Regions from separate parts of the Lysinibacillus sp. OF-1 genome, predicted to be linked through region 1. Evidence: riboswitches for the same ligand, from Rfam matches in the RefSeq annotation. Region 1 holds a riboswitch; each other region holds the start of a gene.
The links. Region 1 has a riboswitch for S-adenosylmethionine ahead of NV349_RS18235 (methionine ABC transporter ATP-binding protein). Riboswitches for the same ligand answer to the same signal wherever they lie in the genome.
Positions count from the first base shown of each region.

Region 2: linked by a shared signal. The riboswitch ahead of NV349_RS21675 (cyclase family protein) and the one ahead of NV349_RS18235 (methionine ABC transporter ATP-binding protein) in region 1 are both predicted to bind S-adenosylmethionine.
Region 3: linked by a shared signal. The riboswitch ahead of NV349_RS02365 (MetQ/NlpA family ABC transporter substrate-binding protein) and the one ahead of NV349_RS18235 (methionine ABC transporter ATP-binding protein) in region 1 are both predicted to bind S-adenosylmethionine.

Region 1 is NZ_CP102798.1:3,709,717-3,715,136, reverse strand. It holds gene NV349_RS18260 (acyl-CoA dehydrogenase FadE) at 1-17, shown strand, start outside; gene NV349_RS18255 (arsenate reductase family protein) at 249-605, shown strand; gene gcvH (glycine cleavage system protein GcvH) at 812-1,192, shown strand; gene NV349_RS18245 (toprim domain-containing protein) at 1,283-1,624, shown strand; gene NV349_RS18240 (thioredoxin family protein) at 1,639-1,950, shown strand; SAM riboswitch class I at 2,007-2,110, shown strand; gene NV349_RS18235 (methionine ABC transporter ATP-binding protein) at 2,194-3,222, shown strand; gene NV349_RS18230 (methionine ABC transporter permease) at 3,212-3,880, shown strand; gene NV349_RS18225 (MetQ/NlpA family ABC transporter substrate-binding protein) at 3,951-4,799, shown strand; gene NV349_RS18220 (nucleotide sugar dehydrogenase) at 5,321-5,420, shown strand, end outside.
Region 2 is NZ_CP102798.1:4,420,526-4,425,945, forward strand. It holds gene NV349_RS21665 (helix-turn-helix domain-containing protein) at 1-913, shown strand, start outside; gene NV349_RS21670 (YuzC family spore coat inner layer protein) at 1,037-1,435, shown strand; SAM riboswitch class I at 1,531-1,637, shown strand; gene NV349_RS21675 (cyclase family protein) at 1,726-2,463, shown strand; gene NV349_RS21680 (DedA family protein) at 2,506-3,102, opposite strand; partial or broken gene NV349_RS21685 (Cof-type HAD-IIB family hydrolase) at 3,203-3,953, opposite strand; gene NV349_RS21690 (DUF2225 domain-containing protein) at 4,290-4,973, shown strand; gene NV349_RS21695 (hypothetical protein) at 4,996-5,349, shown strand.
Region 3 is NZ_CP102798.1:494,056-499,475, forward strand. It holds gene NV349_RS02350 (enoyl-CoA hydratase/isomerase family protein) at 1-297, opposite strand, end outside; gene NV349_RS02355 (methionine ABC transporter permease) at 311-982, opposite strand; gene NV349_RS02360 (methionine ABC transporter ATP-binding protein) at 975-2,000, opposite strand; gene NV349_RS02365 (MetQ/NlpA family ABC transporter substrate-binding protein) at 2,106-2,936, opposite strand; SAM riboswitch class I at 3,025-3,129, opposite strand; gene NV349_RS02370 (PPC domain-containing DNA-binding protein) at 3,252-3,755, shown strand; gene NV349_RS02375 (pyridoxal phosphate-dependent aminotransferase) at 3,877-5,046, opposite strand; gene NV349_RS02380 (carbon-nitrogen family hydrolase) at 5,143-5,420, shown strand, end outside.

The DNA.
Region 1 (5,420 bases):
AAAAATATATTGTTTAATAGCATACACTTTCACTTAGCTATCTGTAAGAGGATAGCTAGGTTTTTTTATGAGAGATGGATAGAAGCTTGAAACTGACGGATAGAACAGCTAGATTGACGGATAAAATGGAGAAAGTGATGAATAGAACAGCAAAACGGATGGTTAGGCTTACGAAAATGAGAGAAGTTCCACCATTCGAAACAATTATGATGGTATACTACAGAAAAAGACAGTAGAGGAGCATTTTAATGACGATTCAATTTATCCATTATCCGAAATGTACGACATGTAAAAAAGCACAAAAGTGGTTAAATGATCATGAGGTTTCCTATGAAGAGGTACACATTGTAGAGCAATCGCCAACAAAGGATGAAATAAAAGCCATTTGGCAAGCCAGTGGACTGCCTTTGAAGAAATTTTTTAATACATCGGGTATGAAATATCGTGAGCTTGGTTTAAAGGACAAGCTAGCGGAAATGACTGAAGATGAGCAGCTGGGGCTACTTGCTTCTGATGGGATGTTAATCAAACGTCCAATCGTAACGGATGGCCAAAAAGTAACGCTAGGGTTTAAAGAATCAGATTTTGAGCAAACTTGGAAATAGCCGTATTTAAACAGGATCGAACGACTCTTCTAACCGAGATAAAGTCACCGGCAGATGTCACAAATTTTTAACAGAGATGTATTTCAAGTAACTTGAAAAAATTGTGGACTGCAATTAAGCTGGCACGTAATTGAATCTTGTTTTTATAGGAGAAGTATGGCACACTGAAAGTGAATATATTACATATTTATGGAGGGGTTTTTTGCATGAGCACACCTAAAGACTTACGTTATTCTGAAGAACATGAATGGGTAAAAACAGAAGATGGAAAAGTACGTATTGGTATTACTCACTTCGCACAATCTGAATTAGGAGATATCGTTTTCGTTGAGCTTCCACAAGTTGGCGACGAAATCAAAACAGATGATCCATTCGGTAGCGTAGAATCAGTTAAAACTGTTTCTGAATTGTATGCACCAATCTCAGGTACTGTAGTTGAAGTAAATGCAGATTTAGAAGATAGCCCAGAATTCGTTAATGAATCACCATATGAAAAAGCATGGATGATCGTTGTGGAGCCTGCTGATGCATCAGAAGTTGAAAAACTAATGACAGCAGAGCAATACGAAGAAATGATCGCTGAATAAGACAAGCTATAATCGAAAAACGTCGGAAACTACCGGCGTTTTTTGTTATATAATGACTTATAATGGGGATGTCTAAATGGAGGTGGCGTAATGTTCGAGGGAAAATGCTTAATAGTAGAAGGACGCTCAGATAAGCTACAAATTGAGCCAATTTTAAATGAGAATGTTACAATACTATGTACGAATGGTACAATTGGTGTGCATCAATTAGAAGAGCTGCTCGATCCCTATGAGAGCTGTGAGCTATTTACTTTTTTTGATGCAGATACTTCAGGCGATAAGCTACGTGCATTAATGGACAGACATTATCCAGAGGCAGAGCATTTACGTACAATGCCAACCTATAAGGAAGTAGAGACGACACCAAGAAAAGTGTTAGCGATGATATTACTGCGTGCACATTTTTCAATCCATAATGAATATATTTTGTAAGGTTGCGTGAGGAAATGGAAGAATGGTCAAAAGAGCAGTGGGAAACGGCTAAACAGTCTGGACAGAAAGCTGCATTTTATTTATATACACCGATGTGTGGAACGTGTGCAGTGGCATCTAAAATGATGGCCATTATTGAACAATTACTGCCACAGCTACCAATAGGTAAAGCGAATATAAATTTTTTAGAGTATGTTGCTGTTGAGCACCAAATTGAAAGTGTTCCGTGTTTACTTGTTAGTGATGGCGGAAAAGTGACAGATAAGATTTATGCTTTTCAATCCGTACCATTTTTATACGAATTGTTAAAAAAATCAATTGACTGAACTTTACTAGCGTGGTAAAGTATCAAATATATTACTAAAACATTAAATATATCGAACTCTTATAAAGAGTGGCGGAGGGAAGTGCCCTATGAAGCCCGGCAACCATCACAAAGTGAAAAGGTGCCAAATCACTCAAAGATTTTTCTTTGAAAGATGAGAGAACGGTTTAACGTTATTATACGTGACCCCTTCTACTTGTCTGTGAGTGAAGGGGTTTTCTATATGAGAAAAGGAGTATTCGCTATGATCCAGCTTCAAAATATTACGAAGAAGTACAAAACAGCAAATGGCGAATTAACGGCAGTCAAAGACGTCAACCTTACCATTAATAAAGGTGAAATTTTTGGCATTATCGGCTATAGTGGCGCTGGTAAGAGTACCATGATTCGTTTATTAAACGGTTTAGAGAAACCGACAACAGGAACAGTAACGGTGAACAGTCAAGAATTTTCATCGATTAAAGGGCAAAAGCTTAGAGCAGCTAGACAAAAGGTAAGTATGATTTTCCAACATTTCAATTTACTTTGGTCTAGAACAGTTGCCGAAAATATTGCATTTCCTCTAGAAATAGCAGGTGTTTCAAAGGCTCAACGTGAAGCACGAGTGAAGGAATTAATTGCACTTGTTGGTCTAGAGGGACGTGACAGGGCATATCCATCCCAGCTTTCTGGTGGACAAAAGCAGCGTGTAGGGATTGCCCGTGCATTAGCGAATAATCCAGAGGTTTTACTATGTGATGAGGCGACTTCCGCACTCGATCCTGAAACGACGGATGCCATTCTTGATTTACTCGTTGATATCAATGAACGTTTAGGCTTAACAATCGTTTTGATTACCCATGAAATGCATGTCATCCGCAAAATTTGTCATCGTGTAGCGGTCATGGAGGCAGGCGAAATAGTGGAACGTGGTGAGGTATTGCAAGTTTTCCAAGCACCACAAGCGGCTATTACTAAAAAATTCGTATCTCAGATTACGGATACAAAGGAAACACAGGATACGGTGGCACAAATCAAAACAAATTATCCAACTGGACAACTTGTCAAACTGATTTTTGTTGGTGAAAAGACCGAGCAGCCGGTTATCTCACATCTTGTGAAACAATTTGATGTAGAAGTAAGCATTGTTCATGGTAATATTTCGCAAACGAAAAACGGTGCATACGGTACACTGATTGTGCAAATTGATGGCTCGAAAACAAATGTGGCTGAAGCCCTTCGTTATTTAAATACAGTCGAAGTACAAACGGAGGTGATCGCAAATGCTAACTAATCTTTTTCCAAACGTAGACTGGGAAAATATGTGGCAAGCTATGTATGAAACATTGTACATGACGGCAATTTCTACAGTTGTCACATTTATTCTTGGGTTAGTCATTGGGATCGTTCTATTTTTAACAAGCCCTAATCAGCTATGGGCTAATAAAATGGTTAACTTTTTAACGGGTTCAATCGTTAATATTTTCCGCTCCATCCCATTTATCGTGTTAATTATTTTATTAATTCCATTTACGAAATTCTTACTTGGTACGATTCGGGGAGCAAATGCGGCATTACCTGCTCTAATTATCGGTGCAGCCCCGTTCTACGCTCGTATGGTATTGATTGCGTTACGTGAAATAGATAAAGGTGTCATTGAAGCAGCCCGTTCAATGGGGGCAAAAACATCCACAATTATTTGGAAAGTACTGATCCCTGAATCTTTACCAGCACTAATTTCAGGAATTACTGTAACGGCTGTTGCCCTCGTTGGTTATACTGCAATGGCAGGGATTATCGGTGCAGGTGGTCTTGGTAACTTAGCTTTCCTAGACGGCTTCCAACGAAATCGCCAAGATGTGACATTAATGGCAACTATTTTGATCTTAGTAGTTGTATTTATCATTCAATGGATTGGTGATCTCATAACGGTGAAGATCGATAAACGTTAGTAAGACTAAAAGAGGTTAATCCGGTTCTAACCGCTAACATATTTGAAACAAATAAAAGGGAGTGTCATAAATGAAAAAGTTATTAGCAGGATTATTTTTATCTATACTTGTACTAGCATTAGCAGCTTGTGGTACAGATAAAAAAGAAGATGCCAATTCAGCATCTGATCAAACAGATAGTAAAGACAATGTAACATTAAAAGTAGGTGCTTCTAATACACCACACGCAGTTATCCTAGATAAAGCAAAATCAATTTTAGCTAAAGAAGGCATCGACCTTGAAATTGAAACTTATACAGATTATGTTCTTCCAAACCAAGATCTAGATTCAAAAATACTTGATGCAAACTATTTCCAACATATTCCATACTTAGAGCTGCAAATTAAAGATAATGGCTATGATTTCGTGAATGCTGGTGGCGTTCATATTGAACCAATCGGTATTTACTCAAAAAAATATAAAACTTTAGAAGATCTGCCTGAAGGCGCAACAATCTTACTTTCTAACTCAGTATCAGACCACGGTCGTATGCTATCATTACTGGAAGCTAAAGGCTTAATTAAATTAAAAGAAGGTATTGATAAAACGGCAGCAGAAATAAAGGATATTGAAGAAAATCCTAAAAACTTTAAATTCGATGCGAATACTGCACCAGAAATGCTTGTACAAATGTATGAAAATGATGAGGGCGATGCAGTACTTATCAACTCTAACTTTGCGATCGATAATGGTTTAAATCCAATCGAAGATGCTATTTCTCTTGAAGACAAAGAATCTCCATATGTGAATATTATCGCAGTACGTGCAGGCGACGAAACAAGACCAGAAATTAAAAAATTATTAGAAGTATTAACTTCTAAAGAAATCCAAGACTTCATTTTAGAAGAATGGAAAGGTGCAGTAGTACCAGTACAATAATTAAAAGGGTAAGTGAGTGATCTAACTCACTTACTTTTTTATTAGCCCCCTCAAGTATCGCTCATTAATGATACTTGAGGGGGCTATTTTTATTGCAATTATTAAAAAATGTTGATTTACCAATAATTAACATAATTTAGTGTTGATTTTTTTAGAGTTAGAAAGTAATTCTGAAATTATTTGTTAAATAGGATGAACATTATTGCACAAATATTATTAAATTACATAAAATGTAGGTGTTTATGAGTATATTTTATGATTGTTTAGAAATTGTTTAGTTATAATTAGTACTATATAAATGTTGATGAAGTTTTTTTGAGTTAAATTTATTTTTTTAATCTATTTTGACTAGAAAAATCATACGTAAGTATGTAGCGATGAAAGGAGTCTGTACAGTACGATGATGAGAAGTGACAAATTACTTTGCAGAATGCTTGCCATGAATAACTATGGTCAAACGAAGCTGTAACGAAAAGAACGATGACAATGGACTACTAGATTAGATAAAGGAGTAATTTTTTATGACAATTGAAACGACATCATTAAGCAAAGCTTTATCAAAAAAAATCCACACAAAAAAAGCTACAATTGGGGTTATTGGGCTTGGCTATGTAGGGTTAC
Region 2 (5,420 bases), 710 kb from region 1:
GACAACAAATGATCGGGTATTTGAAATTAGTCAGTCTATCGGATTTAATAATGAGTATTATTTCAATCGTCGTTTTAAAGAACATGTCGGCATCTCTCCAGGACAATATCGAAGAAACCAAAGCAGCAATCTACGTGTATTTGCACCATTCTTAGAAGATTTCTTTGTCGCCCTTGGGATTACACCAATTGCTCAATTCAGTCATCCAAAATGGGGAAAACAAGACTATTTAGGTCTACAAGAAGTGCCTGATATCGATGTACAAAATGGAGAAATGGATCGACTCCTTCACTATAAACCAACATTAATTATGCTAGATGCAGGTATAGAGCGATGGGAATCCTGTCATCATTTAAATGAAGTAGCTCCCATCTGTCATATCTCACATCCTGGAGAGAACTGGCAGTCTACTTTGTTTAAGATTGCTGATTTAACAGGAAAAACCGCCTTGATGCAAGACGTGATCCTACAATATGAGGATAAGGTACAGCAAGCAAAAGGAATTCTTAGTAAATCCGTTTATGGGCAAAGTGTGGCATTTCTTCGCATTTCAGCCATTGGCATTACTCTATATGCGGGTCCTGAATGTGGCTATACGGGGCCAATTTTATATCGTGACCTCGGTTTAATGCCACATCCACTTGTCTGGAGTATTCCGCACAATCAACGTAAAGCACCACTGACATTTGATCAATTGCTGCAATTAGATGCGGATCATTTATTTATTACTTTTGATAAACAACATTCCATTTACGAGAACGAGGAGCGTACGATTTTAAAAACTTCTATGTGGAAAAATCTAGCTGCAGTTAAAACCAACTGTGTATATGAAGTGGATTTTTTAACATGGATGAATTACGGTATTCTGTCTCATAGTAAAAAAATTGATGATGTCTTACATGTTCTCGGCTAAAAGAGGAAGCTCACTTTGGCTTCCTTTTTAAATGATTAGGACAGACATTGCACTGCAAAATAACACCTAAAGACGTTTAGCTACATAAGATAAGATATCAGCTATAGGATAGGAGGAATTACATTGTATTACAATCCTTATCCGTACTTTGTTCATCCTTATCATTACCCAACGTCGCCACTTGCCCAGCAGCTTGCCGTTAGACCTATTCCTCAACATTTAGCAATGCCGAACACTACCCCCTTTCCACCTGTCGACACACATAAATTAAAAATGTCAGCTACACGGATAAAGGCGATCATGCAACAGGCTCAATTGCTTACGGATAAAATTGATAGCTCTCAACAATTTGCACATGATCTAATGAATGCTGCACAGCTTTCAAATAAAACAGAGGTTGATAAATTAATCACATCAACAGGCATTACGATGAAATTTGATGCAAATTATACACCAGACAATTTCAGAATACGTCTTATGGATAATGGTTGTTGTGGCATAACCATAAATTTAAGTTGGTAAAAAAATTTACCCTTATATCTCTATCGAACTTGTAAACTATAAAATTCTATGCTAAAGTGTTTTTATTATTATTTCTGAAAATTCTTATATCACTTTTCTTATCGAGAGAGACGGAGGGATTGGCCCGATGAAGTCTCAGCAACCAGCTCAACAGTATGGTGCTAATTCCAATTGGCAAAATTTTAAGCCTGAAAGATGAGAAGAAGAACTACCGTTGCTTATTCTGGAGTCCTCTTCTAAGGGGACTCTTTTTTATGTTCTACTAATTTTAACAGAAAGCAGTGAAATCAATGTCAAACCAACTTTTACAAGCATTACAATTATTAAAATCAAAACAATGGGTTGATTTAACACATACATTCGGCCCTAATTCCCCACATTTTTTTATGTTTGAAGATGCTAAATTTGAAACATTATTCTCTCATGATGACGGGTTCTTCGCACAACAATTCACGTTCCCAGGACAATATGGCACACATATCGACCCACCCATTCATTTTGTGCGAGACTCCCGCTATCTAGAAGAATTAGAACTAAAAGAACTAGTTCTTCCTCTTGTCGTTATTGATAAATCACGAGAAGCTGCTAGCAATCATGACTTCTCGCTAAGTGTGCAAGATATTTTTGATTTTGAAGCACAACATGGAGTAATTGAAGCAGGTACCTTTGTAGCGCTACGTACGGATTGGAGTAAGCGCTGGCCAGATAAAGAGGCATTTAGTAACCAAGATATGGATGGACATAACCATATACCAGGCTGGGGCTTAGAGGCATTACAATTTTTATTGAAGGAACGTCAAATAAGTGCACTTGGCCATGAAACATTTGATACTGATTCAGCCGCTGATTTTCACAAAAATGGTAAGCTAGACGGCGAATACTTCGTGCTTGAACAAAACATCTATCAAATTGAGTTGATGACTAACTTGGACAAGCTACCTGCGAAGGGGGCAATTATCTTCAATATCGTCCCTAAGCCTGAAAAGGCATCTGGATTCCCTGTACGCTCATTTGCTATTTTGCCATAACACAAAGGTCTGTACGATTCATATGTTGAATCATACAGACCTTTATTTTCGTATATTTCTTTTTTTGAATAGATAGTAAACGATGAGCATTACGAGGCCAAACAATAGGATGAGATAAATACTATAATGGGATAAATAATAACCAACAAACCGCCACTTCTCCCCAAGCATCCTCCCTAACGTTATAAATGTGAAAGTCCAGATAAATGCCCCTGTATAGGCAAAAAAAGCAAACTTTCTATATGGATAATTATTAATTGCCGCAATATAGGCTGTCAGATGTCGTACACCAGGTATAAAATAGCCTATTAATAATAAAGTTGGCCCAATTTTAGTAAACAGTTGTTTTGTAAAATCAATTTTTTGCTCCGTAATATGAATTTTGGGTCCATATTTCTGCAATAATGGTAAGCCAAAACGATAGCCGATATAGTAGCTTAAGGTAATACCGCCAACTGCACCAATCATTGCACTTACTAAAGCGGGAATGTGTTCAAGGCTTTCTATATAAACGCTGTAGCCAACATATGTTAGAAAGACCTCATCAGGAAGTGGCAACCCAACAATGCCTCCAATTAGGATCACGATAATACCCAAATACCCGTAATGTTCAATTAGAGATTGCACATGATGTGCCATATAACATCCCACCCAAAATTTATTAAAACGCATTGATTAACAAGTTCCTTCAATAGATCTAAGAGAACCTGAGGCATCGACTTTAAGACCTTCAGCAGCTTTATATCATTTGAAACTGCCGTAAAGCAAAGTCAATACCACCTTCAGTGGAACTCTTTGTAACAAAATTCGCAACTGCTTTTAGAGCTGCACTACCATTTCCCATAGCAATACCTAGCCCTACATGCTCTAACATATCAATATCATTATCCCCATCTCCAAAAGCAATAGCATTTTCAGGATCAATGTTAAAATGGTCTAGTACCGCTTTAACAGCTATCGATTTGGCAACATCCTGCTGTAATACATTCACAATATAAGGATGCCATCGCTGCCAAAATATATGCGGAAATTGGCTAGCATATCTTTTTTCAGCCTCCTCATCTGCATATAGACACATGAGAAAAACTTCTTCATCCACAATTTTTTCATTCACAACCGGAAAATTTCGTAAAGATAGAGTTGCCTGCATCGCATTGAAAGCAGCTGGATGCTGAATGCCATTCATCGATAGTTGCTCTGTAAAAAATGTGAGGCTATGCTGCTGTTCACGTGCAAAAGCTTGTACATTTTGAATTATGTATGATTAAATCCTTGTGTTTCACATATGCCCCATTTGCTGTAATAAAGGTTTCAATCCCTAGCGCTTGTATCTCCTGACACATCGATAAAGGTCTTCCTGTAGCCGCTACAAGGTGAATTCCTCTCTCCTGCAAAAGTTGAATGGCCTGCTTTGTGCTTTCTTCCACACAGCCATCTTCGTAATTAATCAGTGTTCCATCCACATCAAAAAATATGATATTATAATTCATCTTAAGCCGCCTTTATAAAACAGTACTTTAGAATCACAAACATTTAATTCATTCCTTATACTTAATGAAAAGTATGAAAGTATTTTGACAAACTTTCAGCAAACTCTATAACTTACATTAACAGCACCGATAAATACTATTACAAGCATAGATTTAATGACAATTAACTATAAAACAGATGAATATTTTTATTTTAATAATTCTAAAGGAGTATACCAAAGAACACAGAATTGTTAAAATAAAAGATATCTACTTAAATACATTGAACGATAAACATTTACGTATAAATAGAGCAAAAGAAACAAAATTTTAGAGCCTGCAAAGGAGTTGATTCTTATGGCATTTAACATTTACTACTATGAAAGTAGTGTAGATTGTAAATTTTGCAAAAAGCATTTTACAACTTATAAAGTACGCCCTAATCGATATAAAATCATCGAGGAGCAAACAGATTTCATGCCTGTTTATGATGGCTTAAATCCTTTGCTGTATGAGGTTGCTGTTTGTCCCCATTGCGGCTATGCCTACCATAAGTCTATGACACGGACATATGGACCTTTCATGCAACTCATTGATGAAATTTACATTAAAGAGCTCCAGAAGCCGATGGATATTTGTCAGGAACGTACAATCGATGATGCCATTGTCAGTTTTAAGCTTGCTTATTTGGTATCACGTGCTTCCATGGAGGAATCCCTTTTAATGGCGAATTTCGCCTTGAAAATTGCTTGGCTTTATCGTTTAAAAACCGATGAGGAATCCGAAAAGCGTTACCTTTTTGCAGCTAGAGACTTTTATAGTAAATCCTTTGCATCCAATCAGGAGGGTGGAGAAAGAATCCAGTTTTTACATGCTGAATTAAGCCTTCGACTCGGTGATATTGTAGAAGCTAAAAAAGGATTCTCACGTTTAATTGCCGATCGAAATGTATCACCAAAATATCGAAAGCTTGCGCGTAATCGTTGGGAAAATTATAAATATGACGAACAACCTATAACAGTTAATGAAATCATTAATTGATTTGACGAGGAGAGGACTAGTTATGTTGCTATTCCATAAAAGAATTGATGTGAGAGAAGAGGACATATTTTCAGAGTTACATCATTTTTTATTAAGAAAAAATAATCGCTACTTAACAAACGATGAGATAGTCGCTTTAACAGGAGTGTCACCTGAACTCCTTTACAAATGGGTAAAAGCAGGAAAGTTAAAAAAGTCCATTTTCCCTAATTTAGGAGCGCCCTGTGAACGATGTGGACAAATTACACAAGCTAAAATTTGTGTGAGCTGCTCCTCCTCCATTGTTGGTACATTAAAGCAAGAAGAAAAGGATCGTGCATGGTTCAATCAAATTCAACGTAACCATGTTAGAGCAAGCACCTATCACTATAAATAATGATAAACATCTCCACTTTACAAATGGAGATGTTTTATGTTGTTGAAAAAAGGTGATTCACTAGCAGAAAA
Region 3 (5,420 bases), 1.5 Mb from region 1:
GTGAGGAAATTTATAGAGGGTATCAATCGCCTTTAGAGCCAAATCATTATAGGCTTTGGCATTGTCCGCGGCATAACGAATATCTAAAAACTCGCTAATATCGGCACCAGATGAAAAGGCTACTTCATTAACGCCACGGACAATTAAGAGCTTAATAGAAGAATCTACACGTAGCTGCTCAAGTTGCTCTACTATGTTCTGAAACATCGCCTTTGATAAGGAATTCCGTTTATCAGGTCGGTTTAACACTAACGTTGCAATATAACCATTTTTCTCTACATAAATTTCAGTTGTCATTGTCATTCTCCTCTTAATCCTTTTTCAATTTCGCAGCGAAGCGGTTGCCGATGGATTGAATGCTTTGCACAAGAATGATTAAGATAAAGACAGTTGCATACATAACATCGACCTCATAGCGTAAATGACCATAACGATAGGCGAGGTCACCCAAACCTCCAGCACCAACCATTCCTGCCATAGCCGTAGCACCGATTAAACCAATTGTGGCAATTGTTAAGCCTAAAATAATAGATGGACGAGCTTCACGTAATAGCACATGCCAAATAATATGGCGACGTTTAATACCCATGGCTGTGTAGGCTTCTACCACTCCCGAATCCACCTCTAATAGCGCAGATTCCATCAGTCGAGCAATATAAGGAGCTGTATAGACAACTAGCGGAACGATAACACCTTTAACCCCAATTGTTGTGCCGACGATCAGCTTAGTAAAAGGTAGAATGAAGAATAATAAAATGATGAATGGAACAGAACGTATAATATTGATGACTAAATTAAAAAATTGATATAAAAATTTATTGTCAAAGGATTGACCTGGTCGTGTTAATACGATTAATAGCCCCAATGGAATCCCAATGAGAATGGAAAACAATAAAGAAATTCCGACCATTTGAAATGTTTCGATAATTGATTTGCCAATTACATCTGACCAATCTGTAAAAAAGCTTTGAATACTACTCATTGAATTCGCCTCCTAATTCTTCCACCGCGACGCCATTTTCCGTAAAATATGTGAGTGCCTTTTGGACAATGTGAAGTTCTCCATGTAAATGCACCACAATGTTACCAACAATGCCGTTTTTTAATTCAATAATATTTGCCGTTAAAATATTTGGTTGTACATCATACACTTTCGTAACTTCTGCTAGTAATGGCTTACCAGTACTTTCACCTAGGAAGGTTAAACGAATGACACTGCCTGAAACATTTAACTGCTCGATCAGGGAAGGGGATAAATTACGTTGTGAAATCGTATTTAAAAACTTTCTCGTTGTAGGATGCTTCGGTTTAGCAAAAAGTTCAATAGCCGTACCAAATTCCACCACTTTTCCGGACTCAAGAACAGAAACCTCATCACATATTTTCTGAATGACATTCATCTCATGTGTAATCAGCAGGATCGTAATGCCTAATTCACGGTTAATTTTTAACAACAATTCAAGAATGGCTTCGGTTGTTTCAGGGTCGAGTGCACTTGTTGCTTCGTCACTAAGTAGAACCTCTGGTTCCTGTGCCAAGGCACGTGCAATAGCAACACGTTGCTTTTGCCCACCTGAAAGTTGGTTAGGGTAGCTGTCTAGTTTGTCTGTTAATCCAACAATTTCAGCATATTTAGCCACACGGTTTTTTACCTCTTTCTCGTTATAGCCAAGTAGCTTTAAAGGAACAGCAATATTATGGTAAACGGTTGCCGTTTTTAATAGATTAAAATGTTGGAAAATCATTCCGATTTTTTGGCGTGTTTGCCGTAATTCATGAAGAGAAAGGGCAGTAATGTCCACATTGTCGATTAACACTTTTCCAGCTGTAGGTCGCTCTAGTAGATTGACGCAACGAATGAGTGTACTTTTACCTGCACCACTATAGCCAATCACACCATGAATTTGTCCTTTTTTTACATGGAGATTGATTCCATCTACAGCCTTAATGATGTCTTTTTTCGTCTTATATTCTTTTGAGATATTTTGTAATTGAATCATCCGATTGATTGCTCCTTTCTCAAGCTCCTAAAAAGCAAGAATCTGCTCGTTTTCCATAGAGGAATTTCGGCAGATTCTTCAGCTACTAGAAGCTTCCTGAATGTATTACCAGCTAGGGATTACTGAACCTTTGAATTCTTCTTCAATGAATTGACGTACTTCATCAGATTGGTAAGCCTCAACGAACTTTTTAATTGTTGGGTCATTTTCATTTTCTGCACGTACCACAATATAGTTCACATATGGAGAGTCAGTAGATTCTAAAAGAATAGCGTCATCTTTAGGATTAATGCCAGCTTCCAATGCGAAGTTTGTATTAATAGCTGCTACATCTACTTCACTAAGCTGCTTAGGAATTTGAGCTGCCTCTAATTCGATGAATTTTAAATTCTTTTTGTTTTCTTCTACATCACGGATAGAGGCTGTTAAATCTGCCCCATCTTTTAATTTTATATAGCCTGCTTCCTGTAAAACAAAGAGGGCACGAGCACCATTTGTTGGGTCATTTGGTAAACCAAATGTTGCACCATCCGGAATGTCATCAAAGGATTTATATTTTTCAGAGTAAATACCCATTGGATTTAAAATCGTTTTGCCTACTGTTACTAAATCTGTATCATGATCTTTATTAAACGTATCGAGGAAAGGCTCGTGTTGATAGCTATTCGCATCAAGATCACCTTCAGATAAGGATGTATTAGGTAAAACATAATCAGAAAATGATTTAAGCTCTACTTCTAGCCCATTTTCTTTGGCTACTTTCGCTGCAACTTCTGCGATTTGTTCGTGTGGACCAGACGTGACACCTACGACGATTTTATTTTCATTAATTGCTTCAGCTTGACCTTTACTCTCTTCTTTAGAGCCACAACCTGCTAGAGCTGCTGCTAATGTAAGACTTGCAAAACCTACTAAAAATTTATTTTTCTTTTTCATGAAAACTACCTCCAAGATTGTTTTTATCGGTTTTTGAAAATAAAAAAACTCTCTTACAAACTAAGAGAGGCTCATGAAAAAATGTCCTCTCTTATCTATCAAACGATAATCGTTTGCAGGATTTAGCACCTTCCTTCTAAAAGGAGGTTGCCGAGCTTCATAGGGCCAGTCCCTCAGCTACTCTTGATAAGAGATTTATCATATTTTTTTGTAATTCCGATAGAACTAATATAATTTATAGGTTATAGTAAGTCAATAAATATTTTTTAAATTTTTTATATTATTATAATATTTCGTCATGAAAGAGGGATAGCAATGTCTGTAAGAGTTAATTATGGTATAGGTTCATTTGGCAAGGTTGTAAGTGCTCGATTGCTAATGGGTACAGACATTATTGAAGGAATGGAGGCACTTTGTGAGGAGAACCATATTGAGTCAGCAACAATTGTTAGCTGTATAGGTAGCCTTCAAAAGAGTAGCTTTGTTTATTTAGTACCTGATGAAACATCACAGATTAACGTAAGTTTTAGCGATGTCATAAAAAAAGAGGGGCCACTTGAATTGATCCAAGGCTCTGGCGTAGTATGTAAGCGCGATGGGGGATATGAAACACATTTCCATGGTTCTATGAGTGATCAATGGGGCATCGTGTCAGGGGGGCATTTAATGAAGAGGGGGAACCCTGTTATTACGGCTGACATAGTGCTAGCTGAGGTTCAAGGCATCCAGCACTTTCGAAAATTTGATGAAGAAACAGGCCATGTTCAATTTTATCCATTAGAACACGGTTTACAGCAGCCAAGGAAAATTGAAAAATAGCGAAAATGATACTAACTTTTTCTTTTCACTGAGCTGAATGTTCCTTCCTGAATTAAAAAATGTTAGACCGAGCTTATAATCGGTCTAACATTTTTACTTTTGTCCCAGCCTCATGTCATGGTTAAGGGTTGAATAATTGTAATTGTTCGATTCTATGGATTGCTTCACGTAAGCGTTCCTCGCTAACAAGTAAACCAACACGGATATAGCCTTCGCCATATCGGCCGAAGCCATTGCCTGCTGCTACAGCGATATCAGCCTTTTCCAATAATAAATCGGCAAACTGCTCGCTAGTATAGCCGAATGGTACAGGGAGCCATGCGAAGAAGGAGCCTTTTGGAGCCGTTACATGCCAACCAATTCTTTGAGCTTCTTCAATGAGTACATTGCGGCGACCTTCATAGGTAGCTCGCAGTTCATCCACACATTCTTGGGAAGCTGTAAGTGCCGTTGCTGCTGCTTGTTGAATAGCAGGGAATTGACTACAAAACAGATGATCCTGAATTAGATTAATGGCAGCAATAATGTCGGCATTACCGACAGCGAAGCCTATACGCCAGCCTGCCATATTATAAGTTTTGGAGAGTGTGTACATTTCAATTCCTACTTCTTTTGCACCCTCAGCTTGTAGGAAGCTAATAGGTTTATTACCGTCAAATCCTATTGCCCCATAAGCAAAATCATGTGATACGATAATATTGTGTTCCTTCGCAAAGCGAACGGTCTCTTCAAAAAATGCAAGTGTTGCTGTACCACCTGTAGGGTTGTTCGGGTAATTTAGGTAAAGTAGCTTCGCCTTCTCTTTCACTTCATCAGGTAATGCATGATAATTAGGTAAGAAATCATTTGCAGCTAAAAGTGGCATCACTTCAAAATGGACATCACCTAATACGACACCTGATAAGTAATCTGGATAGCCAGGGTCTGGTAAGAGCATTGTATCACCTGGATTTAATACGGCTAAAGGTAGCTCAACGAGTCCAATTTTTGTCCCGCCAAGAATCGCTACCTCTGTGTCAGGATTTAGATTCACATTATATTCACGTTTATAATAGTCGACAGCTGCTTGGCGTAATTCAGCGATACCGCGAAATGGTGAATATTTGTGATTTTGTGGATTTTCAGCCGCCTCCTGTAATGCTTGAATGATATGAGGGGGCGTTGGTTGATCGGGATTTCCTTGACCAAGATTAATGACATCGCGACCTTCTTCTAAGGCATTATTTACTTTTTGAACTAACGCTGCAAAAAATTGAGTGGGTAGTTGCTGTAGTTTTTTAGAGAATTCCATGCATGATCACCCTTTTCAGAATATAATAATTATTATTGAAGAATATGAAGCAAATAGTATTACTTTTTTTGTTAATTGTCTAGAGGAGGAATGGCTATGAAAATCGGTTGTATTCAATTAAATGTTGGCTTTGGCAAAGTAGAAGAAAATTTTGCACGAGCTGAGGACAAGATTCGAGAAGTGGCAAAAAAAGGAGCAGAAATCATTGTGCTGCCTGAAATGTGGAATACAGGCTATGCGTTAGAGAAGCTGCCTGAACTAGCGGATGTCGATGGTGAACGTACGAAATCCTTCTTGGCTGAATTAGCACAGGAACTTGGTGTACATATTGTAGGTGGTTCTGTTTCAACGAAGAAAGGCGACAAATTTTATAA